4 regions of the Bacillus sp. FG16 genome follow, and region 2 is predicted to be linked to each of the others. Evidence: riboswitches for the same ligand, from Rfam matches in the RefSeq annotation. Region 2 holds a riboswitch; each other region holds the start of a gene.
The links. Region 2 has a riboswitch for lysine ahead of ACODS7_RS06450 (aspartate kinase). Riboswitches for the same ligand answer to the same signal wherever they lie in the genome.
Positions count from the first base shown of each region.

Region 1: another riboswitch for lysine. It lies ahead of lysA (diaminopimelate decarboxylase); the one in region 2 lies ahead of ACODS7_RS06450 (aspartate kinase).
Region 3: another riboswitch for lysine. It lies ahead of ACODS7_RS11920 (amino acid permease); the one in region 2 lies ahead of ACODS7_RS06450 (aspartate kinase).
Region 4: another riboswitch for lysine. It lies ahead of ACODS7_RS21880 (amino acid permease); the one in region 2 lies ahead of ACODS7_RS06450 (aspartate kinase).

Region 1 covers NZ_JBMDKC010000028.1:33,073-36,289, forward strand. The annotation lists gene ACODS7_RS12685 (phosphoadenylyl-sulfate reductase) at 1-104, opposite strand, end outside; gene ACODS7_RS12690 (YezD family protein) at 192-335, opposite strand; SAM riboswitch class I at 408-516, opposite strand; gene lysA (diaminopimelate decarboxylase) at 632-1,948, opposite strand; lysine riboswitch at 2,129-2,310, opposite strand; gene ACODS7_RS12700 (DUF3888 domain-containing protein) at 2,400-2,795, opposite strand; gene ACODS7_RS12705 (LTA synthase family protein) at 3,048-3,217, shown strand, end outside.
Region 2 covers NZ_JBMDKC010000011.1:41,679-44,895, reverse strand. The annotation lists gene ACODS7_RS06455 (VOC family protein) at 1-81, opposite strand, end outside; gene ACODS7_RS06450 (aspartate kinase) at 310-1,539, opposite strand; lysine riboswitch at 1,742-1,928, opposite strand; partial or broken gene ACODS7_RS06445 (DoxX-like family protein) at 2,120-3,027, shown strand; gene ACODS7_RS06440 (DUF4166 domain-containing protein) at 3,032-3,217, shown strand, end outside.
Region 3 covers NZ_JBMDKC010000026.1:6,553-9,769, forward strand. The annotation lists gene ACODS7_RS11920 (amino acid permease) at 1-1,194, opposite strand, end outside; lysine riboswitch at 1,307-1,500, opposite strand; gene ACODS7_RS11925 (GNAT family N-acetyltransferase) at 1,821-2,270, shown strand; gene ACODS7_RS11930 (sulfite exporter TauE/SafE family protein) at 2,307-3,209, opposite strand.
Region 4 covers NZ_JBMDKC010000069.1:1,897-5,113, forward strand. The annotation lists gene ACODS7_RS21875 (ABC transporter permease) at 1-558, opposite strand, end outside; gene ACODS7_RS21880 (amino acid permease) at 619-2,043, opposite strand; lysine riboswitch at 2,190-2,371, opposite strand; gene gapN (NADP-dependent glyceraldehyde-3-phosphate dehydrogenase) at 2,550-3,217, opposite strand, start outside.

The DNA.
Region 1 (3,217 bases), on a different contig from region 2:
TTATACTCTTCATAAGCCCAATTTAATACTGATAGCGCACCTTTCGTTTCATCTTCTTCCGAAAACGAAACAACATTTTCTTCCCACGTTTCATACGTCAACATGTTTTTTCCCCCTGTAAAAGCAAAAAGACGATTTTAACCTAATGAAAATAGGTTAAAATCGCCTCTAGTTTTTCTAGTCAGCGCTTTTCACTTTAAACGTACTTTTTCACTTTTCTCTAACTGAATTACTTTTCCATCTTGCACAACAATTGTAATTGAGCCATATTTCATATCAGCAAGCATCGCTTCAATCTTCTCGGATACTTCATCAAAATGTTCCCGTACACTCACGCGAACAGCCCCCCTTTTTATTCATAAAAAAAATCTTTCCCATTTCGAAAAGACTGTTCGGTAATATATTTTACCTTATCTTTCAAAATGGATTCCATTTTGCTGGATTTAGCACCTTGCTTTCTATAAGCAGGTTGCCGAGCTTCTTCGGGCCAGTTCCCTCCGCTTCTCTTGATAAGCTTTGTATTTGTATTTTATCACAATTCTGATTTTTTTCAATCCTAGTTTTCCGATATATTTTAATTATTTTATTTTACAAAAAAGGAATTGCCCATCCGAACAACTCCTTTTTCTATTTAAACAAGCTCTTTAATACGTATGCGATCGTTCCCAATAATATTTTCATATGTTTCGCGTTCCACAACTACTTGCGATGTTCCGCCTTTTGCAAAGACAACGGCTGGTCTTCGAATCCGATTGTAATTATTCGCCATCGAGTACCCGTAGGCTCCTGTACAGGAAACTGCTAGTAAATCAGCAGCAGCGACTTTCGGTAAATGAATATCCCAAATCAACATATCTCCGCTCTCACAACATTTCCCCGCAATCGAAACGAGTTCCTCATTCTCATCATTCCCTCGATTCGCTAACATTGCTTCATAACGCGCACTATATAAAGCAGGTCTTAAATTATCTGTCATTCCACCATCGACTGATACATATTTCCGAATACCAGGAATATCTTTCACAGATCCAACTGTATAAATTGTTGTCCCAGCATCACCTACAATGCTACGGCCTGGTTCAATCCATATTTCTGGCAATGGATATTCACATACAGTAAATTGTTCTCTCACTGCACTTGTTACAGCTCGCACATATGTCTCAAGAGTTAACGGTGTATCCGACTCTGTGTAGCGTATTCCAAATCCCCCGCCTACATTTAACACTTTTACTACATAGTTTGTTTGCTCTCTCACTTCTTCTAAAAATTGGCGAAGAACTTCAATCGCTCGAACAAAGCCAGCTGTTTCAAATATTTGCGATCCGATATGTGAATGAATCCCTAGCACATTATAATTGGATTTTTGTAAAGCAAATCCAATTGCCTGCATCGCTTGACCGTTTGAAACGCCAAATCCAAATTTCGAATCATCTTGGCCTGTTGTAATATATTCATGTGTGTGCGCCTCTACTCCAGGCGTTACACGAATTAATATGTTCACAAACTTTCCATGTTGCATCGCTAAATCGTGTAAAACTTCTAATTCAAAGAAATTATCTACGACAAAACAACCGATATTCGCCTGAAGAGCCATCACTATCTCTTCTTCTGTTTTATTATTTCCATGAAAATGAATACGTGATGCTGGAAATCCTGCTTGGAGCGCAGTATATAATTCTCCTCCAGAAACAACGTCTAATGACATATTCTCTTCACGAGCTACTCGGCACATCTCCATGCACAAGAACGCCTTGCTTGCATATGCTACTTGATAAGAGAAACCACTTTCTTTAAAAGCACGATGAAATGCTCGGCATTTTCCTCGAATAGACTCTTCATCGTATACATAAAGTGGTGTTCCGTATTGCTTTGCTAGCTGCGTCGTATCGCACCCTCCAATTTCTAAGTGTCCTTGCCCATTAATTCGGCTTGTGCCGTGTAAATACATTTAAATTCCTCCCTTATTTCCTCTAAAACTCATAACCCCAATCTTCTATTCATTGCAGCACGCTTTTAGATAGACAAAAAACGCGCGGAACAATGTTCACACGCGTTTCTTATTAGGAAAAATATATATTGAAAAAATAAACGAGTTGTTATCTCCTCAAAATAAGAAACCGCATCAACATCTCCAAATAGCTCTCCATAAAATAAATCTTATGACAGTACTACATTTATTCAATGTAGTCCCAATATATGAATAAGATGGTTATTCTTATATTTCGGCAATAGTCCCTTTCAGCCTATGATCACAGATTCCATGAAATCTCCCATAGCTTACTCTTTCCTATCGCGGCCTCTACCTTTGAGAGTAGATGAGGTAAGTCTATTTAATTTTCAAACATCTAATTGTTGCTATTAACAATACCAAAGGACCATTTTATTTGTCAAACAATTTTTTATATTGTTTTTTTACAGTTTAATTTTGTATCATTTGGTAAGCGCTTTACTGAAATCTTTTTCACTTCCCATTCGCCTTCTTCGTTATTAAATGTAATCGTTACCTTCTCAAATGGGGGAGCAATTTTCCCAGCAACACGTTCATACTTTGTCACTTCAATACTTGCTTGAAATAAATATGTACCGCTATACACTTTTTTTAAACTAATAATTTTAGGACATTGATACGGTTTCAAACTTCCATATTGTTTTTCAATTGCTTTATTTATTTTTGGAAATAAAACAGAATAAAGTGCATCTTCCATAAGAGGTGCATCATATTGAGCTATTGACACACTCGGTAAAGTAAAAAGTATAACACTACTGCATGCTATAAAATATAATAATTTTCGCATTATAACCTCCGTATTATCACGCGCTTCTTTCTGCGTACGATAATTATCATACATAGAAATTCTGTTTTATTGTCTCCCACCACTCTTTTTCTACTCGATTATTATAAAAAAGCCCACAACTCTCTTTTATTTTCGTATAATGATACTCATAGTATAATAATCATAATAACAAAGGACTGTTCGTATATATAAAATGAGTCGTTAAGCAAACTGACTCACGAACTGTCATGCTTTTTAGGAGAGGAGTATATTATGCTACAACATCTGTTTCCAAAACTGCGATTTGCACTCGTTGCAGTCGTTTTACTATGGATTAAAACATATATTGTGTACAAGCTAGCATTTGATATTAAAATTGATAATTTCTTTGAAGAATTCATGCTTTTTATTAATCCACTAGCTGCGTTACTTTTATTTTTCGG
Region 2 (3,217 bases):
CTCAAAGAAAGAGATTGCGTTATCAAGGGATTCTACAACGATGCTGACATTGTCCATTCGTAGTAATTTGTTTTTTGCCATATTCTTATCTCCTTATGTATAAAAGTTTATTATTTAATCATCCTCATAATTATACTACTAAGTAGTTACAAATTCCTTTCAGTCAAAAACACCTTGTCGTAGTATAGGAAAAGGTGACAAGGTGTTTTTTTATATGTCATATAGCATCTTGTTAACGAACAGCTTTTATTTAATAGGAAGGAAGTAGATTAATATGATTTTTTTATAAGTGTTACTGAGCATATCAAATTAGCTCATTTGCACTAAAGGCTCAATTTTCGCCATAAATGATTGATGCAGCGCCTCAACCCCTGTTACTAAATGAAGGCGGTCAATAACGACAGACACTTTAATTTCTGATGTACTTACCATTTTAATATGAATATCTTCTTCTTTTAAAGTAGTAAACATATTTGCAGCGACACCAGGGTTAGATACCATGCCAGATCCTACAATTGATACTTTTGCTAAGTGATTTTCATGTTCTACAGATTCGTAGTGAAGAGTTTCTTGATTTTGTTCCAAAACTTTTAAAGTTTCTCTTAAATCATTCGAGTGAATGGAGAAGGAGAGATGTACAGTTCCTTCATTTGTAATACTTTGAATGATGATATCTACATTAATGTGTGCTGCTGCTAATGTAGAGAAAACTGTTGAAAGCGATCCTTGTTCTAGTCCTTTAATTGTGACACGTGTAATGTTATCCTCAAATGCAATACCTTTAACGATTGATTGTTGTTCCATGTTACATTCTCCTTTTACAATTGTTCCGTTTTCTTGTTCCATACTTGAGCGAACTTCTAAAACTACGTTATGATTTTTAGCAAACTCAACAGCTCGCGGGTGTAATACGCCAGCACCAAGATTTGCAAGCTCTAACATTTCGTCATAAGAAATTTCGTCTAATTTGTAAGCATCTTTTACAACTCGTGGGTCCGTTGTATATACGCCTGTCACATCCGTATAAATATCACATTTTTTTGCTTTAAGTGCAGCGGCTAGTGCGACAGCAGTCGTATCAGAACCACCACGGCCAAGCGTTGTAATTTCATTTTCTACACTTATACCTTGGAAACCAGCTACGATAACAATCGTGCCTTCAGCAAGATAAGATTGAATACGATCTGTATGAATGTCAGTAATCCGTGCACTACTATGTACAGATTCTGTCGTAATACCAGCTTGCCACCCTGTTAATGAAATTGCATGATAGCCTTTTGCTTGCAGTGCCATTGTTAATAATGAAATAGTTACTTGTTCTCCTGTAGATAGAAGCATATCCATTTCACGTTTACTTGGATCTTCTGTAATAACGTTAGCGAGTGCGACAAGTTCATCCGTGCTTTTTCCCATTGCTGAAACGACAGAGACAACGCTATGACCTCGTTCATATTCTTCAATGATTAAATTTGCTACATGTTGAATGCGTTCGACGCTTCCGACAGAAGTGCCACCAAATTTTTGAACAATTGTTTCCATTACAAATTCCTTCTTTCGTCTATTTTTAAGAATAGATTAGGAAATATATAGATCCCAATACTCCTGTAGTTACCAGAAAGACAAACAAAAAACACCATCTCAAATAAGTGAGGATGGTGCTGTTACAGGAAAAGGGAAACAGAAAACGGAGCTAATAAAAAAACCGCCAAAAAAGGAATATCATAAAAAATGATATCTCTTTTTTGTAGATAGCTCTTCATACATACACGTCTGTACATATGACAGTTCTGTTTCTATTCGAAAACAGCCCCAATTGATAAATGCAGAGAAACTTATCAATTTCGGCAATACTTCCTTTCATCTAAGTTCATAGACATCTCTGTGTCTCCATTAGAATACTCATAAGTATCGCAACCTCTATCTCACGTTTTAGGCGAGAGTGTTTGATTTATGAAGTTGTTGGTAACATTTGTTTTATAATAATTTAAATTTTTCGGGGAATCAAGTGTTTTATATATATTTTTAAAATTCTTTCTTTTTACAGGGAAGTTTGTGAAAAATGTAGCAAAATAAATTCATTGCATGTACATTAAACTTATAGTGCATAGGAGGTGGGAGAATGAAAAGGAAACAGCCTATTTATGTTGCGACAAAAATGAAAACGAAGATGGAAAAATTATGGGGATATACGCAAGAACCAGATATACATACAGAGTGGGATGCTCGCTTTACTGAAATTTCGTATTTAGAGAAAAAAGAAGGAGAACCACAGAAGTTTTTGTATAAAACAAAGATTGGATTTGGGCTTGAAATAGCTGGAGAAGGGGAATCAATAGGTGAAATAAGAAAAGAAACTGGTGAAAGAATTTCCTCTTTAAAATTTTGGACGGATAATACATTATCTCTTATTCAAATAGGACGTGGTTATTGGAAGTATACGCCGAATAAAGAATACATCCATTTTGAGACACAATATGATTATGATACAAGATTTGGTCGTATAGGAAATGTAATAGATTCCTATATTTTTCGTCCGTTATTAGGTTGGGCGACGGCTTGGAGTTTTGATGCCTTAAAATTATGGTTAGAAAAGGGGCTTCATCCTAGGTTACTAATTAGAAGAACAATGACGTATTGGCTCGTATGTTTTTTATTTGCTTTTGTATGGATATATCAAGGGATAGTGCCAAAACTACTGTTTACTCATTCAGAAGAAGTAAAGATGCTTTCTGTATTAATCGGTTCAAATGAAAATAGTGTATATATACTTAAAATAATTGGGTGTTAGAAATAATTTTCGGTGTCGTATGGCTGTTGCCACTAACAAAACGAAAATTATTTATCCTGCATATTATTGTGTTATTGGTTCTAACGATAGCGGCAGGATTTACGAATATTGCAAGCTTTACAGGTCCGTTTAATCCGATTACATTAAATATTCTTCTAATGGGGTTATCAATTGTCGGTTATATAAATAGTTTCGATTTACCAAGCGCGAAAAATTGCAAGAGGACGAGAAAGGGATAAGTGTATGGCTAATATGTATGAACGATTATTAGGGGATATCTATAAAAATCTTCATCCTGAATTGCAGAAGCGTTATGCGATTACAGAAGAAAATAGTTTTACAGGGGAAGGAAAGATGGATGAAATTTACGGTGGTTCTTTTTTCGTAAAATTCATATTAAAAATTGCATCGAGGTTTCGAATGTTTTTC
Region 3 (3,217 bases), on a different contig from region 2:
GTAATGACTAATTGCAATGCCGACCCAAGCGATAAATCCAGACATTCCAGATGCGTTTAACAACCAAATGTATACAACACCATCACCGAATAAAGAAGCAATGAAAGCGATACTACCGACAATTGATGTTACGATTAATGCGTTAACAGGTACACCGCGGCTATCTAGTTTACCTAAAAATTTTGGTGCTTTTCCTTGTCGAGCTAAATCCCAAAGCATACGAGTTGATGCATACATACCAGAGTTACCAGCAGATAGTACAGCAGTTAAAATAACAGCGTTCATAACAGAAGCAGCAAAGGCAACGCCCGCTTTTTCAAAAATAAGTGTAAACGGACTTACTGTAACATCACTTGCAGCAAGGCTTTCAGTTGTATAAGGAATTAATAAACCGATAACGAGAATCGCAAGGATATAGAATAAAAGAATACGCCAAAAGATTGAACGAATTGCTTTTGGGATATTACGTTCTGGATCAGATGTTTCACCAGCAGCTACTCCTAATAGTTCAGTACCTTGGAATGAGAAACCAGCTGCCATAAACACACCGATAATTGCCATGATACCGCCGTTAAATGGTGCATCTGCAACAGTGAAGTTTTTAAATCCAACCGTTTCACCGCCCATAATTCCAAAAATCATCATGAAACCAACAATTAAAAAGATAATAATCGTAACTACTTTAATAAGTGCGAACCAATATTCAGATTCACCAAACCCTTTAACAGATAAGTAGTTTAAAAGGAAAATAATAGCTAAACATAATCCGCTCCAAATAAGAGAAGGGGTATCTGGGAACCAAAATTTCATAATTAATGTTACGGCTGCAAGTTCAGCAGCAATCGTAATTGCCCAGTTATACCAATAGTTCCATCCAAGTGCAAAGCCAAGTGATGGATCAACAAATTTTGTTGCATACGTGCTAAAAGATCCAGTAACAGGCATGTAAGCTGCAAGTTCAGCTAAGCTTGTCATTAAAAAATAAACCATAATTCCAATTGCGGCGTATGCAATTAATGCGCCACCAGGTCCAGCTGTATGGATGACACCACCGCTGGCAAGAAATAGTCCGGTACCAATTGTACCACCGAGAGAAATCATCGTAAGGTGACGAGATTTTAATCCGCGTTTTAATTCACCTTGTCCTTGTGTAGTTTGCGTTTTAGAGGTAGATTGATTTGTTGCGCTATTCATGTTCAACACTCCTTTTCTTGTAGGTTAGGAAGGAGCGGGGGAGAAAAATACAAAAAACCGCCAAAGGAATTTGGCGGAACGTTTCACAAATAACCACCCCATCATACCCTTCCGTTAAGATAGCACCCCACGTTTACACGGTAATTTTGTAAACGTGACAGTTCTGTTCCTTTCGGAGACAGCCCCAGCTCATATTTCCAGAGAAGAAATATAAACTTCGGCAACTTTTCCTTTCAAACGGAGTCAGCTGACATTCTCTGTGTCTCGTCCGTTTTACTATTAAAAGTCGCAACCTCTACCTCATCGGATTGATGAGGATTTATATATTGCTAAGATTTTTAATATATGGCAATTGTAATGACTTTCTGAATATATTGCAAGATATTTTGTTAGGAAAAGTCAAAAAATATCGGTTATTGTATAGGAAACGCTTGCAAAACTCCACCCGAACCTACTATTATGTAGCAATAAGCAAAGAAAAAATTGTTATACAAATGTTTCGCAAAAAATATTGAAAAACCCTCTAAATTAAAAGAAAATTCAGAAAAATATAATTCGACATTCATGATAAAGTCATATTATTTGTTATAATTAGAGTAACGTTTAAGCAAAAAGGGGAAATCAAAATGAAATTAGAAACAGAAAGGCTCTATATAGTGCCGTGTACAGAAGAGAGTATTCAAGTCGCTAACGAGCAAGGATACAATAGCGGTCCGCATATTGTAGGGCATGTAAAGAATGTAAAACAAGATGCAACTTTATTACCATGGGGGGCGTGGTATGTTCTTCGGAAAGAAGATGATAGCGTTTTAGGTGATATTGGGTTTAAAGGGAAACCAAACGAGAAGCAAACAGTAGAAATTGGCTATGGATTTATTGAGAAATATTGGAATCAGGGCTATGCAACAGAAGCTGTAAGAGAACTAATCGATTGGGCTTTCAAAACAGGAGAGGTAGAAACAATAATTGCAGAGACACTCCTGGATAACTATAGTTCGATGCGTGTTTTAGAAAAGTTACATATGAAGAGAGTAAATGCTACAGAAACGATGATTAATTGGAAAATAGAAAAATAAAAAATACCGCTCTAAATTGGGCGGTATTTTTTATAGTTATGGTAGCATTTGCTTCTGATCATTTGGATACTCAGCCGTTGATGCGTTAGGACGATTGGAATGATTGCGAACAGCAATGAAAATAGAAATAATAACGACAAGACCAACTGCAACGTAAGAAAGTGAAATAATAGTTGGATCCACTTTAAATGTAGTAAGCAGTGTACGTATATTTGTAAAGATAATAAGACCGCCAACTAATACACCAAGTAAATGGGGCGGAACGATACGAACTAACCATGCAGCAATTGGAGCTGCGACAATACCGCCGAGCATTAACGCAAATACCCAAACCCAGCTTACTTGTTCCCAGCCAAGTGAGATGAAGAAGCCAATTGTTGCAGCGAGTGAAACAGGAAATTCACTCGTATCTACAGATCCAATAACTTTTCTAGCTTCATTTCCTCTTGCTAGAAGAACGGGTGTCGTAATCGGCCCCCAACCACCGCCACCAGTTGAATCAACGAATCCAGCGAATAAACCAAGCGGCACAAGTTGTTTTGCAGACATACGCTTATTTGAAGTGACAATTTGTTTTTGAATGATGAATCGTAATAAAATGTAAACCCCTAAAGTGAATAAAAATATGGAAATGTACGGTTTGATCACATCTCCAGGCAAATTACTTAAAAAACATGCCCCAACAAATGCGCCGATTGCCCCAGGTAATGTAAGCCTGGAAACTGTATATTTATCAACGTTTCCAAATTTGATATGAGATGCGCCAGAAGCTGCAGTTGTAACGACTTCAGCTAAATGAACCGATGCGGAAGCTACAGCCGGTGCAATACCAAACATTAATAATAGTGAAGTAGACGTTACCCCATAAGCCATTCCAAGTGCTCCATCGATCAATTGAGCGAAAAATCCAATAATAGCAAAGACAATTAATTTCTGCATAAATAATC
Region 4 (3,217 bases), on a different contig from region 2:
GAGAACATTTGCGGAATAAAACAGCATGTAAATGATTAAGGCGTTACAAGTAATACGGATGATCAGCCATATGTTTTTGTCGTGACTATCACGCCACATCCAATGTATGTACATGTTCCAAGCTTTCGTAATCATTAACACGATAAAGATTGTACATAAAAAAGGTACAGTTAATTGCAATGATTGCAGTGCAAGTGGTACGAGAATAAGGAACGTAAATAATAATGGGAAAAGCTGAATGATATAATTATATAGAAGAGATTTTTTGAAATAGGATTTTAATTTCTCTTCTAATGCAAGCAAATAGACAGCATCAGGTTTTTGAATAAATGTACGGATAGGGCATCTAGTTATAATGAACGTAAGTACAATCGTTATAATTATTAAAGATATTCCTTTAGAAGGAGATGCTTTTAGAAACTGAGCATAATAATATGCACCAATGCATGAAATAAAGATAAAGCTATATAGTAAACCGTTAATCATACGTGCAAAGTATGTAATGATATTTTGAATATGTTGTTGGAAGCGACTGCTCCATAGCGATTCGATTGACATGTTTTTCACCTCTTTGTTCTATTATATATGTTTTACAAAAGAAAAAACGAGCAAATTGCGTTATGCAACTTGCTCGTTTTTCTTTTCGTTATTTTTTTTCTGATCACGATTCATTAATGGATAGAAGGCAAATCCGATTACGAATAAACCAATTCCGAGAAGGAACGTTTTTATATCGGATGCCCCCGTTTTAATAACCCATAGTGCGTAGCAAAGTGCGATCACTGCGACTATGCCATCTGTAATTCTTGCCCGCATTTCATTTTTATATGTTTCACCAGTTGCGACTAGTTTTAACTGGAAGATTGGTGAAACGAGATATGGAATGAGGTAGGCCAGTGTTGATACGGTAATAACGAATGTATAAGCTTCCGCAATGGTTCCTGATAATGTTGAGAATAGGAACACTTGCGACATAATGTTTGTTAATCGTAATGAGTAAATTGGACTTCCTTTTTTATTTGTTTTTGTGAAGAAGGAAGGGAAGAAACCTTCTTTTGCTGCTTGATATGGTACTTCTGAGCTTAATAAAATCCAGCCTAAGATAGAACCGAACAGGGAAGTAAGAGCAAGTAATGCCATCAGTTTCCCGCCGCCATGACCCATTGCAGCGTTTAATGCATCTGCTAATGGACGTTCAGAAGCTTGTAATTTATCAACGTGAAGTACACCCATTGTTAAAATTGTAATTCCTAAGTAAATCGCAACTGTAATAAGTAATCCCGCAACTGTTGCACGTTTTACCGTTTTTGGAGAAACAGCACGGTTTGATAAAAGAACGGCTGATTCAATTCCGATAAACGCCCAAAGCGTTGTAAGAGCAGCTAAATTTACTTGTGAAAGAAGACCATGTGATACACCTGATTTATCAATCATCGGCGTGTACCATTGTCCAAACTTAGAAGCTTCGAATGCAAATAACGTAACGACGATGAATAAAAGGAATCCAGTTACTTTCGTTGTTGTTGCTAAGAAGTTTAGTTTTCCAGCTCCGCTTACACCATTTGTTAATATAATATGAGTTCCCCAAAGTAAGATGGAACAAATCGTAAATGTAATTAGTTTTCCGACTTCTATGTTAAAAGAACCGATTGAAAATAGTAGTCGCGTATCTTTCATAATTGGGAAGAAGAGTGATAAATATCCCGCAAATGATGTAATGATGGCAACGTTACTTGCCCAGTTTGCAACCCAATATCCCCATACCATACTGAATCCAGCCATTTTTTTCTTTTTTGGTGTTGAGAATAAAGCATATGCATGACTTTGTGGTCCTGTCGTTAAATCAGGACGACGAATTGCTAAATTACCGAAAACAAGAGCTAGCATTAAAACACCAAACCCTGTTGTTAACCAAGCTAAAGTGACACCGAGTGGGCTTGCTGTTTGTGCCAACGTACTTGGCACCATGAAAATACCAGCACCAACCATGTTACCGACAACGAAAGCTGTTAGTACCCAAAAGCCCCATTTTTTTTGTTGCATAGAAAATACCTCCAAAGTTAGTATAACCAAGTCAAGCGAGGAGATATGTATGTCTTCTTAGTAGAGAAGAGAAGTCCCAAACAAAACAAAAAAAGCACGTAATCTGCCGCTACATGCTTTCTATCTTATAAGAAACCCACGACATACCTCTCGATAGCTCTCCACAAACGAAACGTTTGTGACAGTTCTGCACTTATTAAATGCAGACCCAGCAAGCGTGCATGGTGGACACGACTTACTTCGGCAACCATTCCTTTCTCATTCCTTCATCAATGCCACTACATCTCCTGAAATGATACTCTTAATGACTGCAACCTCTACCTCACCGAGATACGAATGAGGATTTAAATATTAAATTAACGTCTTTAAGAGTAACAAATGTATTTTTATACGTCAATGGATATAGTAATAATCAGATTATAGAGAAGAATTTGTGATTAAAAACGAATAAGATTTTAGCATAAAAAGAAGCCGATCTAAAACTAGATCAGCTTCTACATATAAGATTAAACTAAGTTTAATACAGTCACTTTTTCACGTGTCATAGACTCAAGGCTCTTACGAATACCTTGTGCGCCCATACCTGAACCTTTTACACCGATGAATGGGAAGTGATCAGGGCCGCGCTCTGTGCGTCCGTTAATTTGAACAGAACCAGTTTCGATTTTGTTAGCAATTGCAAATGCTTTGTTAATGTCTTTTGTGAAGACACTTGCTTGTAAGCCGAACTCTGATTTGTTAGCAATTTCAATTGCTTGCTCATCTGAAGAAACACGAATGATTGGAAGGATTGGGCCAAATGGCTCTTCCCAAGCAACTTTCATTTCTTCTGTTACGTGGTCGATTAATGTTGGGTAAATTAAGTTACGCTCACGTTTGTTACCGATAACGATTGTTGCACCTTTTTCAACAGCATCGTCAACTAAGCCTTGAACGAAGTCAGCAGACTTGTCGTCGATTAATGGAACGATTGTGCTGTCTTGTTCTGGAGATCCAACTGATAGTTCAGCTACTTGCGCTTTTAATAAGCTAACAAGCTCGTCTGCTACGTTTTCGTGTACAAGTACACGTTTAATAGCTGTACAACGTTGACCAGAGTAAGAGAATGCACCGCTTACGATATGGTTTGCAGCATCTTGTAAGTCAGCATCTTCACGAACGATACCAGGATCTT